2 linked regions of the Rhodopseudomonas palustris HaA2 genome follow. The protein of the gene in region 1 interacts with the protein of each later gene in a pairwise test. Links are inferred from orthologs where the notes say so. Each region holds a gene or a part of one and is shown on either strand. Other genes may lie near its edges.

The links.
Region 2: the proteins of def (region 1) and RPB_RS01710 interact in binary tests that used the Escherichia coli proteins (3 or more experiments, as listed by UniProt). The link is inferred for Rhodopseudomonas palustris HaA2 from one-to-one orthologs.

What each region holds. Positions count from the first base shown.
Region 1 is NC_007778.1:755,493-762,319, forward strand. What follows is about bases 1,135-4,092. They hold def (peptide deformylase), read left to right. Parts: upstream 1,135-2,328; coding sequence 2,329-2,856; downstream 2,857-4,092. Other genes in these bases: RPB_RS03425 (DNA recombination protein RmuC), read right to left, coding at 1,135-2,180; fmt (methionyl-tRNA formyltransferase), read left to right, coding at 2,931-3,869; truA (tRNA pseudouridine(38-40) synthase TruA), read left to right, coding at 4,059-4,092. Also shown: RPB_RS03420 (sugar kinase), read left to right, coding at 1-897; more of RPB_RS03425, read right to left, coding at 951-1,134; more of truA, read left to right, coding at 4,093-4,796; dapE (succinyl-diaminopimelate desuccinylase), read right to left, coding at 5,142-6,311; dapD (2,3,4,5-tetrahydropyridine-2,6-dicarboxylate N-succinyltransferase), read right to left, coding at 6,319-6,827. UniProt on the Escherichia coli protein: Removes the formyl group from the N-terminal Met of newly synthesized proteins. Requires at least a dipeptide for an efficient rate of reaction. N-terminal L-methionine is a prerequisite for activity but the enzyme has broad specificity at other positions.
Region 2 is NC_007778.1:380,210-386,845, forward strand. Bases 2,466-5,232 are described here. They hold RPB_RS01710 (aspartate-semialdehyde dehydrogenase), read left to right. Parts: upstream 2,466-3,215; coding sequence 3,216-4,250; downstream 4,251-5,232. Other genes in these bases: RPB_RS01705 (hypothetical protein), read right to left, coding at 2,466-3,057; RPB_RS01715 (TIGR00645 family protein), read left to right, coding at 4,508-5,071. In the rest of the region: RPB_RS01690 (YbfB/YjiJ family MFS transporter), read right to left, coding at 1-75; leuB (3-isopropylmalate dehydrogenase), read left to right, coding at 299-1,411; RPB_RS01700 (hypothetical protein), read right to left, coding at 1,698-2,090; more of RPB_RS01705, read right to left, coding at 2,254-2,465; RPB_RS01720 (carbonic anhydrase), read right to left, coding at 5,246-5,890; RPB_RS01725 (HpcH/HpaI aldolase/citrate lyase family protein), read left to right, coding at 6,075-6,636.

The sequences.
Region 1 (6,827 bases):
CTCTGCGTCGGCATTCCGGTCCGCGACCTCACCTTCCGGATCGAGGCGGTGCCGGGCCGCGGCAACAAGATCCCCGCCAGTGCTTATGAAGAGATCTGCGGCGGCAATGCGCTCAATGCCGGGATAGGCATCGCGAGGCTCGGCGGCACCGCGACGATGTGCGGCCCGATGGGCGACGCGAGCGAAATCGCGGGGCGCTTCATCTTCGACAAGCTCGGCGAGGAAGGCATCGCGACCACCGGCCTGATCCACATGCCGGGGCTGGTGACGCCGATTTCCGCCGTGATGGTCGATCCGACCGGCGAGCGCACCATCGTCACCTTCCGTGATCCGCGACTGTGGAACGTCGCGTTGCCGGACGCCGATGCGCTGCTCGAGAACTGCGACGCCATCATGATCGAGAGCCGCTGCGCCGGCTTCGCCACGCCGCTGTGCGCCGAGGCGACCAGGCGCGGGATTCCGGTGGTGGTCGATATCGACAGCGCGATGGCGATGAACGAGGGCCTGCTGACGGCGTCGTCGCATCTGATCTTTTCGGCCGAAGCGCTGCACGCCACCGCCGGCGTCGCCGACGACGAAGCCGCGCTGACCAAGGTGGCGAAGCTGACGCATGCCTTCGTGGCCGTCACCCGCGGCCCGAAGGGGACGCTGTGGCTCGACGCCGACAAACAATTTCAGCAGACCCCGGCGTTCCCGGTGCACGTCGTCGACACGCTCGGCGCCGGCGACATCTTCCACGGCGGCTTCGCGGTGGCGTTCAGCGAGGGCCAGGACATTCCGAGCGCGCTGCGCTTCGCCTCCGCCGCGGCCGCGCTGAAATGCACCAGGCCCGGCGGCGCCTTCGCCTGCCCGGACCGCGCCGAGGTCGAGGCGTTTCTCGCCGACAAGCGGAAGTAATCAGCCGCGGCGCACGCGCGCGCAACGCCGCAGCCGTCTCGTGAGGCGCGGCTTCAGCCCGACGCGACCTCGTCGATTTTGAAGGCGCGCGAGGCGAACAGATCGCGGTCCGGCGCGAGCGGCGCCTCGTCGGCCGATGTCGGTGCCGGCGCCGCTGCGGCGGGCGCGGCGAAATCCAGTTCCTCGATCCGCGCGGCGCGGCGCTCGATCTTATCGGCCGAGACGAGAATCTGGCGGACGTCGTCGTTGACCTGGCCGAAATGCGTCTGCAGCTTGGTGACGCGCTCGCGCAGGCGCGCGAGATCGTCGCCGAGGCTCAGCACTTCGGTGCGGATCTGGTCGGCGGCATCGCGCATCCGCGCGTCTTTCAGGATCTGCTGCATCACTTGGATCGCCAGCATCAGCAGCGACGGCGACACCAGCACGATTCGCGCCCGATAGGCCTTCTGGATGACGTCGTCGAAGCCGTCGTGGATCTCCGCATAGACCGATTCCGACGGCACGAACATCAGCGCGGTGTCCTGGGTCTCGCCGGGGATCAGGTATTTCTCGGCGATGTCGCCGACATGCCGCATCACGTCGATCCGCAGCCGCTGCGATGCGGCTTTCTTCTGCTCGTCGCTGCGGGCCTCGCGCAGCGCCGTCACCGCCTCGAGCGGAAACTTGGCGTCGATGCACAGTGGCCGCTGGTCGGGCAGCAGCACCACGCAGTCCGGCCGCTTGCCGGTCGACAGCGTGTATTGGAACGCGTAGCCGCCTTTCGGCAGGCCGTCCTGCACGATCGATTCCATCCGCGCCTGGCCGAAGGCGCCGCGCGCCTGCTTGTTGGCCAGCACGTCGCGCAGCGTCGTCACCTGGTCGGTCAGTTCGGTGAGATTCTCGTGCGCGCGGTCGATGATGCCGAGCCGCTCGTGCAGCGCCTGCAGGCTCTCCATGGTGTGCCGCGTCGACTGGGTCATCGACTGGCCGAAGCGGTGGGTCACCGTATCCAGCCGCTCGCTGACCGCGCGGGCCATCTCGGCCTGCCGCCCCGCCAGCGCCCGGCCCATCGCATCGACCCGGCCATTGGCCTCGCTCTGGAACCGGATCAGGTCCGACAGCCGCTGCTCGAGGTCGGCGGCGCGGCGGGCCTGCGCCAGCGCCGCGGCGTTGCCGCCCTGCAGCCCGCGCGCGATCACCAGCACGATAGCCAGCAGCAACAGCAGCGCCAGTGCACTGGCGCCGACCAGCGCCATGCCGACGCTGACCGGGGCGCCTCCCGGATCGAACAGAATCTCGTTCATGGCGCGACCGTAGCAGATCGTCCGGCGTTCGCGAACGAAGAGAGAACGTCACGCTGAACAGATCTTTAAGCGGGCCCGCGCCGAAAGTGGCAGATCCTCCGGTCGGTCCCGGATTGACCCGCAAGCGCGCGCGCCTTAAATCGCCGCCATGGCCCTGCGCGAAATCATCATCCTGCCGGACAAGCGGCTGCGTGAAATCTCCAAGCCCGTCGCCGAGGTGACGCCGGAGATCCGCAAGCTCGCGGACGACATGTTCGAGAGCATGTACGAGGCGCCCGGCATCGGGCTGGCGGCGATTCAGATCGCCGAGCCGGTGCGGCTGATCACGATGGACATCGTGCGCAAAGAGGGCAACGGCAAGAGCGATCCGCGGGCCTTCATCAATCCGGAGATCGTCGGCGCCTCGGCCGAGCTGAACGTCTACGAGGAAGGCTGCCTGTCGATCCCGGAATACTACGCCGAGGTCGAGCGGCCCAAGACGGTGCGGATTCGTTACACCGATCTCGACGGTCAGGTGAAGGAAGAGGACGCCGACGGCCTGTTCGCGACCTGCATCCAGCACGAGATCGACCACCTCAACGGCGTGCTGTTCGTCGATCATATCTCGAAGCTGAAAAAGGCGATGGTCGTCCGCAAGTTCGAGAAGGCCGCCAAGCGCGGCATCAAATACGTCTGAGCGTTCGCGCAGACGACCGGCCGACGCGTTGCGGCGCTCGGCCCTTCGTCGGCCCAGACCTGGGACCTCACGCCATGCCTCTTCGCCTCGTTTTCATGGGCACGCCCGATTTCGCGGTGCCGACGCTGCTGGCGCTGTCGGCCTATGGGCACGACATCGCGGCGGTCTATAGCCGCGAGCCGAAGCCGGCCGGGCGCGGCATGAAACTGCAGCACAGCCCGGTGGCGCAGGAGGCGCAGCGGCTCGGGATTCCCGTGCTGACGCCGAAGACGCTGAGAACCGACGAGGCGTTGGCCGAATTCCGCAGCCACGAGGCCGACGCGGCGGTGGTGGTCGCCTACGGCATGATCCTGCCGCAGGCGATCCTCGATGCACCAAAGCTCGGCTGCTACAATCTGCACGGCTCGCTGCTGCCGCGCTGGCGCGGCGCCGCGCCGCTCAACCGCGCCATCATGGCGGGCGACGCCGAATCGGGCGTGATGGTGATGAAGATGGACGTCGGCCTCGACACCGGCGACGTCGCGATGGCCGAGCGGATCGCCATCACCGATGCGATGACCGTCACCGATCTGCACGACGCGCTGGCACGGCTCGGCGCCGACCTGATGGTGCGGGCGATGGCGGCGCTGGAGCGCGGCGGGCTGCAGCTCGCCCGGCAGAGCGAACACGGCGTCAGCTACGCGGCCAAGATCGACAAGGCGGAAGCGAAGATCGATTTCGCCCGGCCGGCGCAGGCGGTGCTGCGCCACATTCACGGGCTGTCGCCGTTTCCCGGCGCGTGGTGCGAACTGCCGATCGACGGCGAGGCGGTGCGGGTCAAGATCCTGCGCTGCGCGCTCGCCGATGGTCGCGGCGCTCCGGGCGAGATGCTGGGCGACGATCTCACCATCGCCTGCGCCGACGGCGCGATCCGCGTGCTGCAATTGCAGCGCGCCGGCAAGCAGCCGATGAGCGCCGACGAGTTCCTGCGCGGCACGCCGATCGCGAAGGGCGTGCGGGTGAGTTCAAGCTGAGGCGGGGCGCCGCCCCACCCACAGCCGTCACCACCCGCGCATGCGGGTGGCCCAGTATCCCAGAGCGTTCATGATTGATAACCAGCGCTCTGCAATACTGGGTCGCCCGGTCGAGCCGGGCGATGACGTGGTGGTGATGGGCTTCGCTCCCGCTCCAGCACCGCGCGCGGTCGCAGAAACAAGAGAAGCATGCCCCGCTACAAACTCACCATCGAATATGACGGCGCGCCGTTTTGCGGCTGGCAGTTGCAGCCGACGTTGCCGTCGGTGCAGGGCGCGCTGGAGGCGGCGGCGCTGGCGACCTGCGGCGAAGCGGTGCGGGTGCACGGCGCCGGCCGCACCGATGCGGGCGTGCACGCGCTGGGGCAGGTGGCGCATGTCGACATTCCGAAGCCGTTCCGCGCCGACAAGCTGCGCGACGCGCTCAACGCCCATGTGCGGCCGCATCCGATCGCGGTCCTGTCCGCCGAACTCGTGGCGGATGATTTCGAGGCGCGGTTCTCGGCGATCCGGCGGCACTACCGCTATCGCATCGTCAACCGCCGCTCCAATCTCGCGCTCGAGCTCGGCAAAGTGTGGCGGGTGCCGAAGCCACTCGACACCGACGCGATGCACCGCGCAGCGCAAGTGCTGATCGGCAAGCACGACTTCACGACGTTCCGCGACACCGAGTGCCAGGCCGCCTCGCCGGCCAAGACGCTGGACGTGCTCGACGTCGTGCGGAACGGCGACGCCGTCGATATCATCACCAATGCGCGTTCCTATCTGCACAGCCAGGTGCGCTCGATGGTCGGCTCCCTGGTGTGGGTCGGCGAAGGCCGCTGGACGGCGGATGATCTCGCCGCCGCGCTCGCCGCCCGCCGCCGCTCCGCCTGCGGCCCGGTGGCGCCGCCGGATGGGTTGTATCTGGTGCAGGTGGATTACTGAGTACTAGAGCTGTTCATCGCTTGATTGAAGCGGCGCGGCATTCTCGAATGCGGAGTCGTCATCCTGAGGTGCGAGCGCAGCGAGCCTCGAAGGATGCGGCGGCCAAGGCGCTTGCGGCTCATCCTTCGAGGCCCGCTGGCCGCGCATGGCGCGGCCAGCGGGCACCTCAGGATGACGGCGGTGATTCCATCAAAAGCAGAGCTGCTCTAAGGGTCACAAACATCTCGTTCGTCATTCCGGGATGGGCCGCGCAGCGGCACAGGCCCGGAATCCATAACCCCTGACAGTGAGTATGGATTCCGGGCTCGCGCTACGCGCGCCCCGGAATGACGAAAGAGAGGTCGTTTACCTGAAGTATCTCTCCAGCACGCCGCGATAGATCGCGGTGAGCTTGTCGAGATCGCTCACGGGCGTGCGTTCGTCGATCTGGTGCATGGTCTGGCCGACCAGGCCGAACTCGACCACCGGACAGTATTTGGCGATGAAGCGCGCATCCGAGGTGCCGCCGCCGGTGTTGAGGTCGGGGCTGCGGCCGGTGATGTCGGCGATCGCGGCCGACACCAGATCGGTGAAGCCGCCGGGCTTCGTCACGAACACATCGGCGTTCGACGGCAGCCATTCGATTCGGGCGCGGATGCGGTTGCCGCAGGCGGCGGCGAGCCGCTGCTCGACCAGCGCGCGCAGCGTCTCCTGGGTGTGGTGATCGTTGAAGCGGATGTTGAACTTGGCGCGGGCCTGCGCCGGGATCACATTGGTGGCCGGATTGCCGACGTCGACCGAGGTGAATTCGAGGTTCGACGGCTGGAATTGCGCCGAGCCTTGATCCAGCGGCTCGTCGTTCAGCGCGGTGATCAACGTTGCGATATCGGGGATCGGATTCGATGCGCGGTGCGGATAGGCGACATGGCCCTGCCGGCCGTCGACGATCAGCACGCCGGACTGCGAGCCGCGCCGACCGATCTTGATGGTGTCGCCGATCGCCTCGACATTGCTCGGCTCGCCGACGATGCAGTGATCGAAGCGCTCGCCGCGTTCGGCGGCCCATTGCAGCAGCTTGACGGTGCCGTTGACGGCGACGTCTTCCTCGTCGCCGGTGATCAGGAACGAGATCGAGCCTTTGCCGGATTGTTGCGGCTGGCCGCCATTCGCGGCCAGATAATCCAGCGTCGCCGCCACCGCGCAGGCGATGCCGCCCTTCATGTCGACCGCGCCGCGGCCGTACAGCAGGCCGCCTTCGACATCGCCTGCGAACGCGCCATGGCTCCATGCGGTTTCTTCGCCGGGCGGCACCACGTCGGTGTGGCCGGCGAAGCAGAGATGCGGCGCACCGTCACCGATCCGCGCGTAGAGATTGTCGATGTCGGCGGTGCCGGGCTCGCTGAAAGTCACCCGATGCGTCGCGAAGCCCGCGTCCTGCAGCAGCGCCTCCAGCACGCCGAGCGCGCCGGCATCGGCCGGCGTCACCGACGGACAGCGCAGCAGCGCCTGCGCGATCTCGAGCGCGGTCGCGGTCACGGCGCGATCAGTCCCGCAGCAATTCGTTGATGCTGGTCTTGGAGCGGGTGCGCTCGTCGACGCGCTTGACGATCACCGCGCAGGCGGTGGCCGGGCCCGGATTGCCGTTCTTCAGCGGCTTGCCCGGCAGCGTGCCGGGCACCAGCACGGCGTATTCGGGCACTTCGCCGATGAAGGTCTCGCCGGTCTCGCGGTCGACGATCTTGGTCGAGGCGCCGAGGAACACGCCCATCGCCAGCACCGCGCCACGGCGGACGATCACGCCCTCGGCGACTTCGGAGCGCGCGCCGATGAAGCAGTCGTCCTCGATGATCACCGGACCCGCCTGCAGCGGCTCCAGCACGCCGCCGATGCCGACGCCGCCGGAGATGTGCACGCGCTTGCCGATCTGCGCGCAGGAGCCGACCGTCGACCAGGTGTCGACCATGGTGGCTTCATCGACATAGGCGCCGAGATTGACGAAGGACGGCATCAGCACCGCGTTCTTGGCGATGAAGGCGGAGCGGCGCACGATCG
Region 2 (6,636 bases), 370 kb from region 1 along the record:
CGGCGCGAGCGACAGGATCAGGATCAGCCGCGCCGGATGGGCCGGCGGGGCGTCAGGGCGGTCGAGCAGGGTCAAGCGTTTCTCCCGCCGCCATTGTGGCAGGGAGTTCGCCGTTTGGGCAACCGAGCCCCGAGCAACACTGTCTTGCCAAGCCCGCAACGGCGCTTTAGCACTCGGCCGCTTTCCGTTTCCGCTGTCATGCCCGGGCTTGACCCGGGCATCCATCATTTTCGCGAGAAGCTGGATTGCCGGGTCAAGCCCGGCAATGACGGTGTCGTAGATCTGAGGACCCCAAATCATGGCGACGCATAAACTGCTGCTTCTTCCCGGCGACGGTATCGGCACCGAAGTGATGGCCGAGGTGTCGCGGCTGATCGACTGGCTGAACAAAGCCGGCATTGCCAGCTTCGAAACCGAGCACGGCCTGGTCGGCGGCGCCGCCTATGATGCCGACAAGGTCGCGATCACCGACGCCACCATGGCGCTGGCGCAGGCCTCCGACGCGGTGATCTTCGGCGCGGTCGGCGGGCCGAAATGGGACGCGGTGCCGTATGACGCCCGCCCCGAGGCCGGCCTGCTGCGGCTGCGCAAGGATCTGGCGCTGTTCGCCAATCTGCGTCCGGCGGTGTGCTATCCGGCGCTCGCCGAGGCTTCCAGCCTGAAGCCCGAAGTGGTCGAGGGCCTCGACATCATGATCGTCCGCGAACTCACCGGCGGCGTCTATTTCGGCGAGCCGAAGACCATCACCGATCTCGGCAACGGCCAGAAGCGCGCGATCGACACGCAAGTTTACGACACCTACGAGATCGAGCGGATCGGCCGCGTCGCCTTCGACCTCGCCCGCAAGCGCCGCAACAAGGTCACCTCGATGGAGAAGCGCAACGTCATGAAGACGGGCGTGCTCTGGAACGAGGTGATCACCCAGGTGCACGCGCGCGAATACAAGGACGTCCAGCTCGAGCACCAGCTCGCCGATTCGGGCGGCATGAATCTCGTCAAATGGCCGAAGCAGTTCGACGTCATCGTCACCGACAATCTGTTCGGCGACATGCTGAGCGACATCGCCGCGATGCTGACCGGCTCGCTCGGCATGCTGCCCTCGGCCTCGCTCGGCGCGGTCGACGACACCACCGGCAAGCGCAAGGCGATGTACGAGCCGGTGCACGGCTCGGCGCCCGACATCGCCGGCAAGGGCCTGGCCAATCCGGTGGCGATGCTGGCCTCGTTCGGCATGGCGCTGCGCTATTCGCTCGACATGGGCGAGCTCGCCGACAAGCTCGACGAAGCCATCGCCGTGGTGCTGGCCCGCGGCCTGCGCACCGCCGACATCAAGAGCGAAGGCTCCACCGTGGTGTCGACCAGCCAGATGGGCGAAGCCATCGTCCAGGAGATGCAGGCGCTGCACGGCTGAGGAGCGCGCTCGAAGCGTGTGGGCACGGCGCAACAGCGCGCCTCTGCCCACCCTCCGGACTCAACGCCGCAAACGCCTTCCGCGTCATCCTGAGGTGCCCATCGTGCCGCGCTATGCGCGGTGCGATAGGCCTCGAAGGATGGGCCGCCGGCACCCGTGGCCGCATCCTTCGAGGCGCGCAAGAGCGCGCACCTCTGGATGACGATTCTTCAGAGAAACGACGTCCTGAAACAAAAAATGCCCGGCTGAGCCGGGCATTTTCGCATCCGATGAGAACCCGCGCCGCTCAGTACAGCGGGAAGCGCTCCGGGTAGCCGCCGAGGTCGGAGGCCGGGTTGAGCGGCTGGCGGTCGAGCGGGCGCTGGCCGTTTTCGCGGGCGAAGGAATAGCCCGGCGGGAAGGCGTAATCGGAGAATTTGCGATCGCCCGGCAGCACTTCGGTGCCGGCGTCGAGCCAGGAGCGCTTGGTGACGTAGACGCGGGTGCGCGGGCCGGCTTGGTACGACGAGTTCGGGCCGCGGTCGCCGTAGCGGATCTGGTCGCTGCTGCGATAGACGCGCTTCTTGCTGGTCTGCTGCGCATCCGCCGATTCGACGCCGATTGCCACCACGGCCACCGTCGCGAGCAGCACCGCAAACGTCTTCGCGCAGGTTTGGGCGGCTGGGAATTTCAGGGTCATCGGGTCCTCATCGGCAGGCGCATTGCAAATTACGCCTCTTTCTAGCCGCCAGCATGGCCGCGCCACAAGGTCAATCCGGCCACACCGAGCGCAAATATGCAATTCCGGGCTTGCCGGAATGTTGCATGGAATCCAACGGTTAAACGACGCGTGCGATTCGCTGTCAGAATGCGCCGCGGAGACGCGGATTCTGCGCGCCGAACACCCAGTCGGCACGGGCCGCCTGCCCAGGCGCCGGCGTGCAGCCCTGCCGTCGCAGTTCGGCGTGGGCGAAGGTGTCGGCCAAAGCCGCATCGCCGCCGGCGGTCAGCAGCACCAGCCGGTCCAGCATGCAGGCGGCCGCGGCGCGCCGCTGCGGCAGGCTGTCGCCCTGGCAGGTCCAGCCGGAGATGCGCAGCGCCGCGTCGTCGATCCTCCTGAAGAAGCCGAGGCAGCGGGTCGATGGCCCGGCGAGATCGAACAGCGTCACCGGCCCGAACTTGCTGTCGATCAGGCCGGCCGGCTGCGCGCTCTCGGCGCGCTCCGCACCGATTCGGGCGGCGAGGTCGGCCGCTGCGTCCGGCACGCCGTGCGCCTCGTCGCCGAGGCGGTACAGTTCGATCTCGACGGCCGGCGCCTGCCCGGGGGCGGCCCAGCGCAGGACATCCTTGCGGCCGCCATCCGGATGCCGGAGGATTTCGGTGCTCGCGACGGCGCCGGGCAGGTCGATCTGGCTGACGGCGAAAGCGGGATGCGAGTGCGTCGCCATGCTCCAGCCCGGCCGGTCGCCGGGCGTGGTGGCGGCGGTGATCGCGGCGTCGGTCAGCGGATTGGCGGCGGTGAAAATGATCAGCCCGATCAGCGCCAGCGCGCCCACATAGGCCAGGATGCGCATCACGGTTTCGCGGCATTCGTCGGCGAAGCTGCGCAGCGCCGGGTGGATCCGGCTCTGCGGCGGCGCGGCCCGGAAGGCCGGATTCGAACCCATCGGCAAAGACTCCGGGCGATACTCGCGGAAGGATTGAGAATGCAGGGAAAAGCGCGGGCAGGTATCAAGTTGTGTCGGCCGCGTTTCTCGCATAGAAGCGCTGACTTCTCCTTGCTGCGGCGCGCCGCGGCGGAGCAAATTCCTTCGGAGAGTGAACGATGGGTTACAAAGTCGCGGTAGTGGGTGCGACCGGCAATGTCGGGCGCGAAATGCTCGCCATTCTGGACGAGCGCAAGTTCCCGGCGGACGAGGTGGTGGCGCTGGCGTCGCGCCGCTCGATCGGCGTCGAGGTCAGCTACGGCGACAGGACCCTGAAATGCAAGGCGCTGGAGCACTACGATTTCAGCGACATCGACATCTGCCTGATGTCGGCCGGCGGCGCCGTGTCGAAGGAATGGTCGCCGAAGATCGGCGCGCAGGGCGCGGTGGTGATCGACAATTCCAGCGCCTGGCGGATGGACCCGGACGTGCCGCTGATCGTGCCCGAAGTGAACGCCGCGGCCGCCGCGGGCTTCACCAAGAAGAACATCATCGCCAATCCGAACTGCTCGACCGCGCAGCTCGTGGTGGCGCTGAAGCCGCTGCACGACAAGGCGAAGATCACCCGCGTGGTGGTGTCGACCTATCAGTCGGTGTCGGGCGCCGGCAAAGAGGGCATGGACGAACTGTTCTCGCAGACCAAGGCCGTCTACACCAATCAGGAACTGATCAATAAGAAGTTCCCGAAGCGGATCGCCTTCAACGTGATCCCCGAGATCGACGTCTTCATGGAGGACGGCTACACCAAGGAAGAGTGGAAGATGATGGTCGAGACCAAGAAGATTCTCGATCCCGCCATCAAGCTCTCGGCCACCTGCGTGCGGGTGCCGGTGTTCGTCGGCCATTCCGAAGCGGTCAATATCGAGTTCGAGAACCCGATCTCCGCCGACGAGGCCCGCGACATCCTGCGCAGCGCGCCGGGTTGCCTGGTGATCGACAAGCAGGAGCCGGGCGGCTACGTCACGCCGTATGAAGCCGCCGGCGAGGACGCGACCTATATCAGCCGCATCCGCACCGACCCGACCGTCGACAACGGCCTGGTGCTGTGGTGCGTCTCGGACAATCTGCGCAAGGGCGCGGCGCTGAACGCGATCCAGATCGCCGAAGTGCTGATCAACCGCAAGCTGATCACCGCGAAGAAGAAAGCGGCGTAGTCGCCGGCCGGATCTGCTCCGTCATCCTGAGGTGCCGCCGCGCAGCGGCGGCCTCGAAGGATGGGCCGCACACGCTGCAGCCGTCGCCGCATCCTTCGAGGCTCGCTTCGCTCGCACCTCAGGATGACGGTTTCGTGCAAAGGGTTGCAAATGGCCGGGGCTCGTCCCCGGCCATTTGCATTCACGGTGCGCAACGGTACTGACGCGAGCGCGCCGGCGCGCTAGGCTGGCGCAGCTTCATCGCCCACGGCCGCAGCATGACCGACCAGCCCGATCCGCCAAAGCCCCTGTCGTCGACCAAGCGCATCGAGCGCGGCTTCGAGACCGTGCTGTTCAACAGCCGCTGGCTGATGGCGCCGTTCTATTTCGGCCTCGTGCTCAGCCTGCTGGTGCTGCTGTACAAATTCGTGGTGCTGCTCGGCGAACTGATCCTGCACGCCACCCTCGCCAAGGAATCCGACATCATCCTCGGCGTGCTCAGCCTGATCGACGTGTCGCTGACCGGCAATCTGGTGCTGATCGTGGTGTTCTCCGGCTACGAAAATTTCGTGTCGCGGATCGATCCGCGCGACCATCCCGACTGGCCGGAATGGATGACCAAGGTCGACTTCGCCGGGCTGAAGCAGAAGCTGCTCGCCTCGATCGTGGCGATCTCGGCGATCCAGGTGCTGAAGGCGTTCATGAATCTCGACACCGGCTACGACTCGACCAAGCTCGGCTGGCTGATCGGCATCCATCTGGTGTTCGTGGTCTCGACCCTGGTGATGGCGCTGTCCGACCGCTGGGGCGGCCACGGCGGCGACGACAAGGGCGGGCATTAGCGGGCGTCGCTTCGCCCGCTGTATCGACGCAACCGTCACGTCCACGTCGTCATCCTGAGGTGCGAGCGTAGCGAGCCTCGAAGGATGCGGCTGCGAGCCCCGCCTTTGCGGCCATCCTTCGAGGCGCGCAAGGGCGCGCACCTCAGGATGACGCTCATGATCGGGGCGGCTCGCTCACCCGCGCGGGACGGCGGGGCGGAAGTCCTTGCTGTCGGGGTCGAGCACGAACAGATCGCCGGCGGCGACGCCGAAATAGGCTCCGTGGAGCTGGATCTTGCCGCGCGCGACCTGGATCTGGATGCAGGGAAACGTCATCAGGTTTTCGAGGCTGCGATGCACCGCGGCCTTCTCGATCCGGGTGCGGAATTCCTGCATGGTCTCGTGGTCGCGCTGTTCGACCACCTCGCCGGGCTTGGTGAACATCGCCATCCAGCGGCCGATGAAATCGCTCTCGGTCAGCGGCGGGGTCTTGTCGGTGAAGGCTTTGATACCGCCGCATTGGGCGTGGCCGAGCACCACGATGTGCTTGACCTTGAGCACCTGCACGGCGAATTCCAGAGCCGCGGAGACGCCGTGGGCGCCGCCGTCGGGCTCGTAGACCGGCACCAGATTGGCGACGTTGCGGACCACGAACATCTCGCCCGGGCCGGCGTCGAAGATCACCTCGGGCGAGACGCGCGAATCGCAGCAGCCGATCACCATCACTTCCGGCGATTGACCGCGCTCCGAGAGTTCGCGGTAGCGGGTCTGCTCAGTCGGCAGCCGCTGCGTCCGGAACGCCTCGTAGCCCTCGACCAGGGCTTTCGGAAACGATGTCATCGGCGCTGTCTCTCCAGGGAATGGTGTCGTCGCGTCTAGGGAAGCGGAACCCGCTGCAGCGACCAGGATGCGCGTGCGCCTGATCCCGCCCGCATAATCACAGGATGCCGCCGCGAACAAGTCTTCCGGCGCGCAGGCCGAGATGATATCGCCATCGTTTTCCGCGCACCGAGGGAACAGACCGATGATCCGACCGCGCCGCAGCCTGTTGTTCATGCCGGGGTCGAATGCGCGCGCGCTGGAGAAGGCCCGCCTGCTGCCGGCCGACGGCCTGATCCTCGACCTCGAGGACGCCGTGGCGCCGGACGCCAAGGCCGCCGCGCGCGACCAGATCGCAACCGCGGTCGCCGCCAAGGGATACGGCCACCGCGAGGTGCTGGTGCGGATCAATGCGCTGGATTCGCCGTGGTGGCGCGACGACATCGCGATGGCCGCCAAGGTCGGCCCCGACGGTATCCTGGTTCCGAAAGTGTCGAGCATCGAGGATATCGCCGCCATCGCCGAGCGCCTCACCGAGCTCGACGCCGATCCGGCGATCCGGGTCTGGATCATGATCGAGACCGCGCGCGGCGTGTTGCACGCCGAGGAGCTGGCGGCGCAGACCCACATCGCCGGCACCCGGCTCGCCGGCTTCGTGTTCGGGCCGAACGACATTTCACGCGAGACCGGCATCCGGATGCTACCGGGCCGCGCCACGATGATTCCGATGATCAGCCACTGCATCCTCGCCGCCCGCGCGCACGGCC